3 regions of the Candidatus Acetatifactor stercoripullorum genome follow, and region 2 is predicted to be linked to each of the others. Evidence: a T-box and tRNA genes for the amino acid it is inferred to sense, from the RefSeq annotation. Region 2 holds a T-box; the other regions hold tRNA genes.
The links. The T-box of region 2 lies ahead of proS (proline--tRNA ligase). A T-box ahead of a tRNA ligase gene usually reads a tRNA of that ligase, here a tRNA-Pro.
Positions count from the first base shown of each region.

Region 1: it has a tRNA-Pro gene. The T-box ahead of proS (proline--tRNA ligase) is inferred to sense a tRNA for this amino acid. The anticodon was not compared.
Region 3: it has a tRNA-Pro gene. The T-box ahead of proS (proline--tRNA ligase) is inferred to sense a tRNA for this amino acid. The anticodon was not compared.

Region 1 is NZ_CALWMU010000003.1:69,805-73,080, forward strand. It holds gene SHK35_RS01680 (class I SAM-dependent rRNA methyltransferase) at 1-1,166, opposite strand, end outside; tRNA gene SHK35_RS01685 (tRNA-Pro) at 1,282-1,355, shown strand; gene SHK35_RS01690 (LysR family transcriptional regulator) at 1,467-2,366, shown strand; gene SHK35_RS01695 (alpha/beta hydrolase) at 2,474-3,276, shown strand, end outside.
Region 2 is NZ_CALWMU010000046.1:16,084-19,359, forward strand. It holds gene proS (proline--tRNA ligase) at 340-1,773, opposite strand; T-box leader at 2,044-2,254, opposite strand; gene SHK35_RS12195 (DUF4190 domain-containing protein) at 2,327-3,022, opposite strand; gene SHK35_RS12200 (aromatic acid exporter family protein) at 3,031-3,276, opposite strand, start outside.
Region 3 is NZ_CALWMU010000056.1:9,231-12,506, reverse strand. It holds gene SHK35_RS13135 (hypothetical protein) at 1-747, opposite strand, end outside; gene SHK35_RS13130 (hypothetical protein) at 896-1,195, shown strand; tRNA gene SHK35_RS13125 (tRNA-Pro) at 1,294-1,368, opposite strand; gene SHK35_RS13120 (nitrilase-related carbon-nitrogen hydrolase) at 1,489-2,337, opposite strand; gene SHK35_RS13115 (glycoside hydrolase family 2 TIM barrel-domain containing protein) at 2,364-3,276, opposite strand, start outside.

The sequences.
Region 1 (3,276 bases), on a different contig from region 2:
AAGTAATAGGACTGGTCCGCCGCCCACAGGATGGGGTGATCGCAGGCCTGGGTGCGGAATTCCACCTGGCGCAGTCTTTTTCTTGCGCCTGCTGCAGCCTCTTTAATGGTCTTGGCAAACAGCTCCGGCTCCATAAAGTGAGAACAGGAGCAGGTCGCCAGAAAGCCGCCGTCCCTCACCAGCTTAAGCCCCCGGAGATTGATTTCACGATATCCCTTCACCGCATTTTTGACGGAATTGCGGGATTTGGTAAAGGCAGGCGGGTCCAGGATCACCACGTCAAAGCGCTCTCCCTGTTCCTCCAGCTTGGGAAGCAGCTCAAACACATCTGCGCAGACAAACTGCACCTTGTCCTCCAGATGGTTCAGCCTGGCATTTTCCCGGGCCTGCTCCACCGCAAGAAGGGACGCATCTACTCCCAGCACACTTTCCGCCCCCGCTATTCCGGCGTTTAAGGCGAAGGAACCCGTATGGGTAAAGCAGTCCAGCACCTTTTTCCCCCTGCTCAGACGCTGTATGGCCGCCCGGTTATTCTTCTGATCCAGGAAAAATCCGGTTTTTTGTCCTTCCTCTACGTCCACTATATATTTGACACCGTTTTCACAGATTTCCACCTTGGTGTCAAAGGGCTCTCCTATAAAGCCTTTGTAACGCTCCATTCCCTCCTGAAGCCTCACCTTTGCGTCGCTGCGCTCATATACGCCCCGGATACAAATGCCATCCTCGGCCAATATTTTTTTGAGAGCCTCCACGATCACAGGCTTCCATCTGTCAATCCCCAGCGCCAGAGATTCCACCACCAGCACATTTGAAAACTTGTCCACCACAATCCCCGGCAGGAAATCCGCCTCCCCGAAAATCAGGCGGCAGCTTCCCGTATCGATGGTCTGCTTCCGGTACTCCCAGGCATTTCGAACCCGTTTCTCCATAAAAGCTTCATCGATCACAGCCTCCTTCTTTCGGGATAACAGCCGGACTGCGATCTTTGATTTCGTGTTCAAAAATCCCCAGCCCAAAAAGAAGCCGTCAAAATCATGCACCGCCACAACGTCTCCATTTTCAAAGCTTCCCAGGATGGTGTCGATCTCGTTGTCGTACACCCACATTCCCCCGGCCTTCAGCGTGCGCCCCTGGCCCTTTTTCAAAGTCACTATGGTCTGATTCATCCTTTTCTCCCCATTCGTATTTCTCTTTTTCATTTTTTCAAGCCCTTTTATTATATTATTCGTTTTTTACTTGACAATCAATGGCTTTTTATTTATTATTTTAATGTTGAAATAACGATGCGTGGCTCAGCTTGGTAGAGCGCTGCGTTCGGGACGCAGAGGTCGCAGGTTCAAATCCTGTCGCATCGACGAAAACCCTGACCGGAAAGGACAGGGTTTCTTTTTTATTTCTCTTTTTCGTTTTCCATCCGCCCTGAAATATGCTATTATGAGGAAAAGCCCTTCTCAGGAAAGGATGGTATGTCAATGTATAATCCCCAGCTGGAAACTTTTCTTTGTGTGGCAGAATCCGGAAGCTTCAATAAGGCTGCGGAAAAGCTGTATATCTCCCCGCCCGCTGTCATCAAGCAGGTCAACCTTTTGGAGGAAAGTCTGGATTTACAGCTTTTTGTCCGTACGCACAGAGGACTGATGCTGACGGAAGCCGGAAGGTCCCTTTTTCAGGATACAAAATACATCATTCAATACTGCAAGGATTCGGTGACCCGGGCAAAAAACGCCATGCAAAACAGCACAAATGTGATCCGTATCGGCACCTCGCCCATGACGCCAGCCCAGGTGCTGGTGGACCTTTGGCCCAAGCTGCAGGAGAACTGTCCCAACACAAAATTTCAGCTTGTGCCCTTTGATAATACTCCGGAGAACGCCCGGGAAATTTTGGCCAACCTGGGACAAAATATTGATGTAGTGGCAGGCATCTTTGATGAAACCATGCTGAGCCTGCGCCAGTGCGCCGGTCTTGAAATTTCACGGGAGCCCATCTGCTGTGCAGTTTCCATCCACCACAGGCTTGCCCAGAAGGATACATTAACCGTAACGGACCTGTACGGGGAAAATCTAATGCTTATGCGCAGAGGCTGGAGCCATTACGTGGATATGCTGCGGGATGATCTGTGGAAAAATCATCCGCAGATTCACATTGTAGATTTTGACTTTTATGATGTTGCAGCCTTCAACCAGTGTGAAAACAACAACTGCGTCTTGATGGCAGTAGAAAACTGGAGGTATGTGCACCCTCTGTTGAAAATCCTTCCGGTGGACTGGGGATATACCATTCCCTTTGGTCTGCTCCATTCTCCCAATCCCTCCCCGTCGGTGAAGCAGTTCCTCCGGGCAGTGGAGAAAACAGCAAAATTATAAACGATTTTTACTATTAACTTTTAAGTAAATACTGATTAACCAATCGAGACTTCTGCGGAGGTCTCGATTTTTTTATAATAAGATCAGAGAAAGGCGGGTGAAAAAATATGAGAAAAGAAGCTTCCTTTGCTCTTGGGCTTTGCCTTATGCTCTGCCTGTCCGGATGCGGCAGTGCAGAGCGGCAAAGGGATCAGGAGTCCACAAAGTCTGCAGAGGCCGCACAGTCCTCACAGGTCACGCAAGCCCCACAGACCGCGCAGGACTCGCAGGCAGATGGCGCATCCTTTACAACAGATACCAAAATAGAGGACGTCATAAACGATCCTGCCTTCGAAGAATACGGGCGGCTGATTTTTCCGGTAAACAGCAGCTATTACAGCGGCAGCACACTGGGAGGTCTGCGCCTTACCTGGTACAACAATATAGACCCCAGTGAAACAGTTGAAATCGTTAATTATTTGAAGGAGCATGCGCTGGCAGGGGATACCGTGTTTTACGACATCTACACAGAGGAAGAAAAAGCGGCTGACCCCCAAAAGGAGGATACCGGGCTGTTTTTCTTCCGGGGTGAGCCTGGGGCAAAATTTGCCGTATGCAATGCCGGCGGCGGATTCGCCTATGTGGGCGCCATGCAGGACAGTTTTCCTCATGCCTTAGAGCTGTCCAAACAAGGCTACAATGCCTTCGCACTGATCTACCGTCCAGGGGCACAGACCGCCTGCGAGGATTTGGCCCGGGCCATCAGCTTTATTTTTGAAAACGCTGAAGAGCTTCAGATAGACACCGACTGTTACTCTCTTTGGGGCGGCTCTGCAGGCGCCAGGATGGCGGCCTGGCTGGGCTCCTATGGACCGGCTGCTTTCGGCGGAGAGAATCTGCCCCAGCCTGGCGCGGTGATTATGCAGTACAC
Region 2 (3,276 bases):
TATCACAGCTATTAACCGTAGTCGTAGCTGATAAAATAAATCAGCGCCAGCATATCAGAAGTTTAAAATCTTTCACAGCTTAGGGCTTGCCAACTCTATAAAGCCAGAGGTTTATTAAAGTGCGCCTAAAATGTCCGATCATCCACATTTCATTCCTGAATTCGTACTCTGTACGAATTCACCCTTTTTTTAATCAAGATTGCGAAACTCGCTCTCTGGTATCAGAAGCTGGGCGTAATAACCAAAATAAGGGTGACTAGCCACTGCTTCGGAACCCGTTTTTGGTTATTATGACCAGATTCGTGACTTTGTCAGTGAGTTTCGCAAACGCCTATTATATCAATAAGCTCTTCCCCAGTAAACCATTTTCTTTGCCGGCCTTCCGCAGCAGACGCAGGTATCGGCGATATGCTCCTGCTCAAAAGGCATACAGCGGCTGGTGACACTTAACTTCTCTTTGATCTTGTCCTCACACTCTTTACTGCCGCACCACATTGCTTTTACAAAGCCGGATTTCTCGTTAAAAATTTTTTCAAATTCCTCCATATTCGCTGCGCAATAGGTATGAGAATCTCTATGCTCTCTTGCCCTTTCCAGCATTTCTCTCTGTATGGTCTCCAGCATCTGGGCCGTCTTTGTCTCCAGCTCATCCAGGGAAACCTCTATTTTCTCTCTGGTATCCCGGCGGCAGATCACACACCTTCCGGCCTCCATATCCTTAGGGCCGATTTCCACCCGGATAGGATACCCCCTCATCTCCGCTTCCGCAAATTTCCAGCCCGGGGTTTTCTCAGAGTCGTCAACCTTTACCCGGAAGCTTCCCTTCAGACGGTCTCGTAATTCATATGCCTTGTCCAGCACGCCCTCCTTTTTCTGCTGAATGGGAATAATACATACCTGTATGGGCGCAACTCTGGGAGGCAGCACAAGGCCCTCGTTGTCCCCATGCACCATGATCAAAGCGCCCAGCAGTCTGGTGGACATTCCCCAGGAGGTTTGATGCACATACTTTAACGTATTGTCCTTGTCTGCAAACTGAATGCCAAATGCCCTGGCAAAGCCGTCCCCGAAGTTGTGGCTGGTGCCGGACTGCAGTGCCTTCCCGTCGTGCATCAGCGCTTCTATGGTGTAGGTCGAAACTGCTCCCGCAAACTTCTCCTTATCGGTCTTTTGTCCCTTGATCACAGGGATTGCCAGCACCTCCTCGCAAAATTGCGCGTAGATGTTCAGCATCTTAAGCGTCCTCTCCTGTGCCTCTTCTCCGGTGGCATGAGCCGTATGGCCCTCCTGCCAGAGAAACTCACGGGAGCGCAGAAACGGCCTGGTCTCCTTTTCCCAGCGCACCACCGAGCACCACTGATTATAAACCCTGGGAAGATCACGATAGGATTGAATATCATTTTTGTAAAAATCACAGAAAAGAGTTTCCGAGGTGGGGCGCACGCAAAGCCGTTCCTGCAGCTTGTTCATTCCTCCGTGAGTGACCCAGGCCACCTCCGGCGCAAAGCCCTCCACATGATCCTTCTCCTTCTGCAGGAGGGACTCGGGAATAAACATGGGCAGATACACATTTTCTACACCAGCCTCTTTAAATCTTTCGTCCAGCTGCTTCTGAATCAGCTCCCAGATCGCGTAGCCTGCAGGCTTAATCACCATACAGCCCTTTACGCTGGTATACCCCACCAGCTCCGCTTTTTTAACCACATCCGTGTACCACTGGGCGAAATCCACATCCATGGAAGTGATCGCCTCAACCATCTTCTTTTCTGCCATCTTTTTTCTCCTCTCTTTTTTAGCCCCAAATAGGCATTTGCAAAACTCGCTGGCAAAGTCACGAACCTGGTCATAATAACCAAAAACGGGTTCCGAAGCAGTGGCTAGTCACCCTTATTTTGGTTATTACGCCCAGTTTCTGATACCAGGGGCGAGTTTCGCAATTACCTATTAGTCCCAAAGGGTGTCCTCCTGCTCATGCTGGCATGGCAGGCGCCCGCTCGGCTTTCAGGCTCTGCTCATTCGCGAAAAAAACAGCCTTCAGTCCCTGAAAGGGACCGAAGGCTCGGCGGTACCACCCTAATTGATGCAGACTGCATCCGGCTTTTCGCCGTTAACGCCGGCTTACGCTGCATTTTCATACAGGACTCCAAGGCAGGTTCCGGACCCTCCGCTTAAAGACCTCTCAGCCGCATTTTCCATGCCACGTCTTCTCTCTGGGAAGCTTCCCGTCCGTACTAACCCTCTTCACAGTCTTTTCATTATGTATGTGATTGTAGTGCATGGCATCGGTTTTGTCAAGCTTCATCTCTGCCCCGGTATCCGTCTTGTTTTATAACAGGGCCACCTGCAGCACCGACAAAAATAGATTCAGCAGCCATATTCCTGCGCTCAGCGCGATTCCCACAATGCAGCAGATTTTCCCGGCCTTTGCCATGTCTGCCTTGCTGGAGGACTGCCCCATCCTAGCCCTGGAAAAGCCAATACAGGAGAGAATGATTCCAGCCAGGGGAATAAAGAGGCCGATCACGATAGATAAAATGCCCAATATCAGAGCAGTCTGCGCCGCCTTGTAGTGATCTACGGTTTTTACCGGAATCACGTTTGGCATGGGACCGTTCTGGAAAGGTGCCTGACCTCCCTGGGCAGCCGCCTCCTGAGCCTGCTCTCCTCCCTGAGCTTGATTTCCTGCAGAAACAGGCTGCTGGGGAAGGGGCTGCTGCAAAACGCTCAAAAGCTCCATGATATTGGCCTTATATGGCTTTTTCATAAGACAGCCCACAAAGCCGTCCAAATCCATTTCTCCGCCGAAGCTTCCCCTAAGCCATGCCTCCAGATGAAACATTCCGTTTCCGTAAGACCACTTTAAATATTTGTAGCCCTCCATCACCCCATCTCCCGCCTTGTATGCGGGTTCCCCTTTCCAGTCGGACATAACAAAACCATTTTTCTGCAAATAATCATTCATAATAAAATACACAAAATCGTCCGGCTTATTTAACGCCAGATCCTGTACAAATCTCGCCATACCTCACCTCATTCCTGCGCATTTTTCTGCGCATCATTAATTTTGTTTAAAACAAACTCCCTTTTCAATTCCAGCAGGTTTTTCAGCTGCATCAAAATATAAAACAAAATAGCTCTGGCCTCAAATTCCTCTCTGCTTTCGGGCAGCTTCTGCCCCTTCATCTCAAGCAGCAGCTCATCCAGACTGTCAATCAGTCCTTCCACTGTGTTTTCCTTGTGATAGTCCCGCTCAATCTCTCCTATCAGCTCCGCCAC
Region 3 (3,276 bases), on a different contig from region 2:
AAGAGCCATCGGCAGATTGTTTACTTCAAATTCCGCAGAAAGAACAGACGGATCATCGTTTTTTTGCAGCCGCAGTTTCAAATCCGCACTGCCCTCCTTTTCCTGCTCTCCCTCTGCAAAATCTGTATGCAGAGAAAATTCCATGGAACCGTCCGACGCTCTTTCAGGTTTCATTACTGCAAGCATAACAAAATATTCCCAATAAGAAAACATATTTTCATAATCTGACAGTGAAAAATCTCCTAACCAGCTCAAATCCAGTCCCAGCATCTGTCCGGCCTGCTCAAGGGACATATATTCTTCTCCGCTCCACTGTGGCAGCAGCAGATCCAGCAGCTCATACTGTCCTGCCAGATTGCTGCGGACTGCGTTATACAGCATGGCGGCGTTTACCACATCCTGCTGCTCTCCCAGATACAGCTCCGTAAGGGGAACCTCCGATCCTCCCGGTATAATCTCAAAATAAAGCAGCTCTTCCCAGGACTGTCCTCTGATATGAAGCGTCAGCAGGGCTTCTTTTCCTGTTCCCGTTATTTGGGCCAATGTATCAAAAAATGCCGTCTGCTCCTGGGACAGCGCCTCTTCTGAAAGCTTAAGTGTCACATCAAAGGACAGCCTTCCCCAATCCCCGTTTTGATTTAAAAATGCCGCTCCCTGCAAACAAGGGAAAAAACGGATCAACAGTGCCGCCGCTCCCGCCGCTATAAGGAGCAGAAGGATTCCTGGCAGCAGCCTTACCTTTCTCATAATCATTCCTCCCGATTCCTTGTCAGTCTATTGTAGCATCCCGGAGAGCTTCCTGCAATTCCTCCAAGTACCTTTCTCAGGTATTTTCGGGCATTAACTCTTTTATCTGTTTTGCATATGATATAAAAAACAAAAGGAATCAATAAACATGAGCATGCCTAAAATTGAATGCGCCAACATCGATAAATGCTGTGCCGCCGCTTCGCTTCTGCAGTCCGTTGCACTGGAAGAAACCGCTATCTCCCATATTCTGAACGCCGAGGGCGAAAAGCTGCAAAAAGCAATCGCCATGAAGGACTGCTCCCATCGGGATTTGCTTGAAATCAATAAATCAGTGGAAGAAATGGTTGATAAACTCACCACTCTGGAATTTGTGTTAAAAGCAAAGCTTGAATTGGTAAAGCCGCTTCTTGAAGACTGCAAGAAGCCTCCTAAGCCTTCCTGCTGACACAGCGTACGCCGCTGGAAGGTTCTTTCATCCGCAGGATATTTCTTTCCTTTTCCTGCGGATGAAAAAAAGAGCCTGTTATGAAACAGACTCTTCTATCGGAGTGGCGGGATTCGAACTCGCGACCTCCGCCTCCCTAAGACGGCGCTCTAACCAAACTGAGCCACACCCCGTAACACAATAAGCATTATAACCTGTCCCGGGGAAAAAAGCAATAGTTTTTTTAAAAATTGTATCAATTTTTGTTACAATTCAGTCCTGCCTCAGAGCGGGCTGCCCGATAAGCCCGCTCTCTAAAGCAAGCTTCTATACAACTCTTCTCTCCTGTCCTGCTTTAAAGGAAACCGGTTTCGATATTCCACTGCCATCTGCGGCTCCAGCTCTACAAATACCAGACTGTCCCCAAAAGCATCATCGTCACCATCCGCCTCTTCCTTTCCTTTCTCCAATATGACCTGATGCCCTGGAACCTGTCTGCCGTAAGGGTCAAAGCAAATACTGCTTTCTGCATAGGTAAGTCCTCCACCTTCTCCAATGCGGTTGACCCCCAGCAGATAGCACTGGTTTTCAATGGCTCTGGCCTGCAGAAGCGCTCTCCAGTGTTCCAAACGCTCCCTCGGCCAATTAGCAATCACAACTGCAGCTGTACAATCCTTGGACACAGCCTGAAAAATTTCGGGGAAGCGCAGATCATAGCAGATAAACATCCCAAAGGAGATGTCTCCCAATGTGCATTTGCTCAATCTGCTGCCCCCTGTAAAATACCTTCCCTCCTCCCCATAGGTAAAGGGATGTATTTTTTCATAATAGGCGGAAACCCGGCCCCGGTCTGCCGCCATAAGGCAGTTGACGCCCCTACCCTCTCTTTTGATCACATAGCCGAATATCACAGCCATGTCATAGGCAAGGGACCATTCCAGCACCTTCTGGGCCGAGGGAGTCACGGGAACCGCTTCGGCCTGCAGGAGCTCCCAGCGAAGAACTTCCTCCGCCGCTATATCCAGATTCATGGAAAACCCGGTAAAGGACATTTCCGGAAAAATCACAAGCTCCGCGCCTTCCTCTCTGGCCCTTTTCACCAATGCCTCCCCCTTTTTCAGGTTGGCTTCCCGGTTCTCCCATACCATATTCATCTGTGTCATCGCCGCCCGCATAGCTCACCTCAAAATCAGATACCCTTCATATAGAAGGTAAATTCCATTTTTTTGCTCACATCCAGCAGATATTCCTCGTGGGTTCTGGCTCCCCAGCTGTCATCGCCGCCCACGCCCATCTGCGCAAGGTCAGCGCGGATCACTGTATAATGCACTTGGGGCAGCTCATAAGGGTGCATGGCATTCTCCATCTCGTGAGGCGTATAGGGAAGGGCCGAAAAATGTATTTTGTCTCCTGCAAAGAGCAATCCTCTCCCCTTTGCGTCCGTAACCTTAGCGTAACGCACATCCGTTTTGCAGCCGCACTCCTGAGGCACCATGTAACACGCCAGATTGTCCGAAACCCTGTTGCGGTACAGACCCAGCTTTGCGCCTCTTTTTCTGTCCCAATAGGTTTCCTCCGGTCCGTTCCCATACCATTCCAGCCTGTCGTAATCGGCATCCATCTTAAGCATTACGCCAAACTCCGGCATATCCCCAAGCTCCTTTACCGGATCATAGGAAAGCGTCACCTGAATGGTTCCGTCTCCGTACACACGATAGCGCAGCCTGCAGTCAGAAGCGGGTTTGGTGGGCATATAATAATGGTAATCCACCTCTACACAGCCGTCCTCTTCCTTTACCACGGGATTTACCTCCTGTGGCCTTATCACATCGTCTGCCTGAGAATGGAAGGTCAGATACATACTTGCCAGCTTCCACTGCCCCTTGCGATTCATCATGTCGTTTCCACAATCATTGTCGATAGGCGCCCGCCAGAAATTGGGCTTCGGAATGCTTTTGAGCAGCTCCCTTCCCCCATACCGATAGGACACAAGCCCCCCAAAGTTATAGGAAAACAGCGCTGAGAAGCCTTCTCCCTTTACTCCCAGATTCAGCTTGCCATATACCACCTCAAGGGGACGCTTCACAGCAATGGGCCTGTCG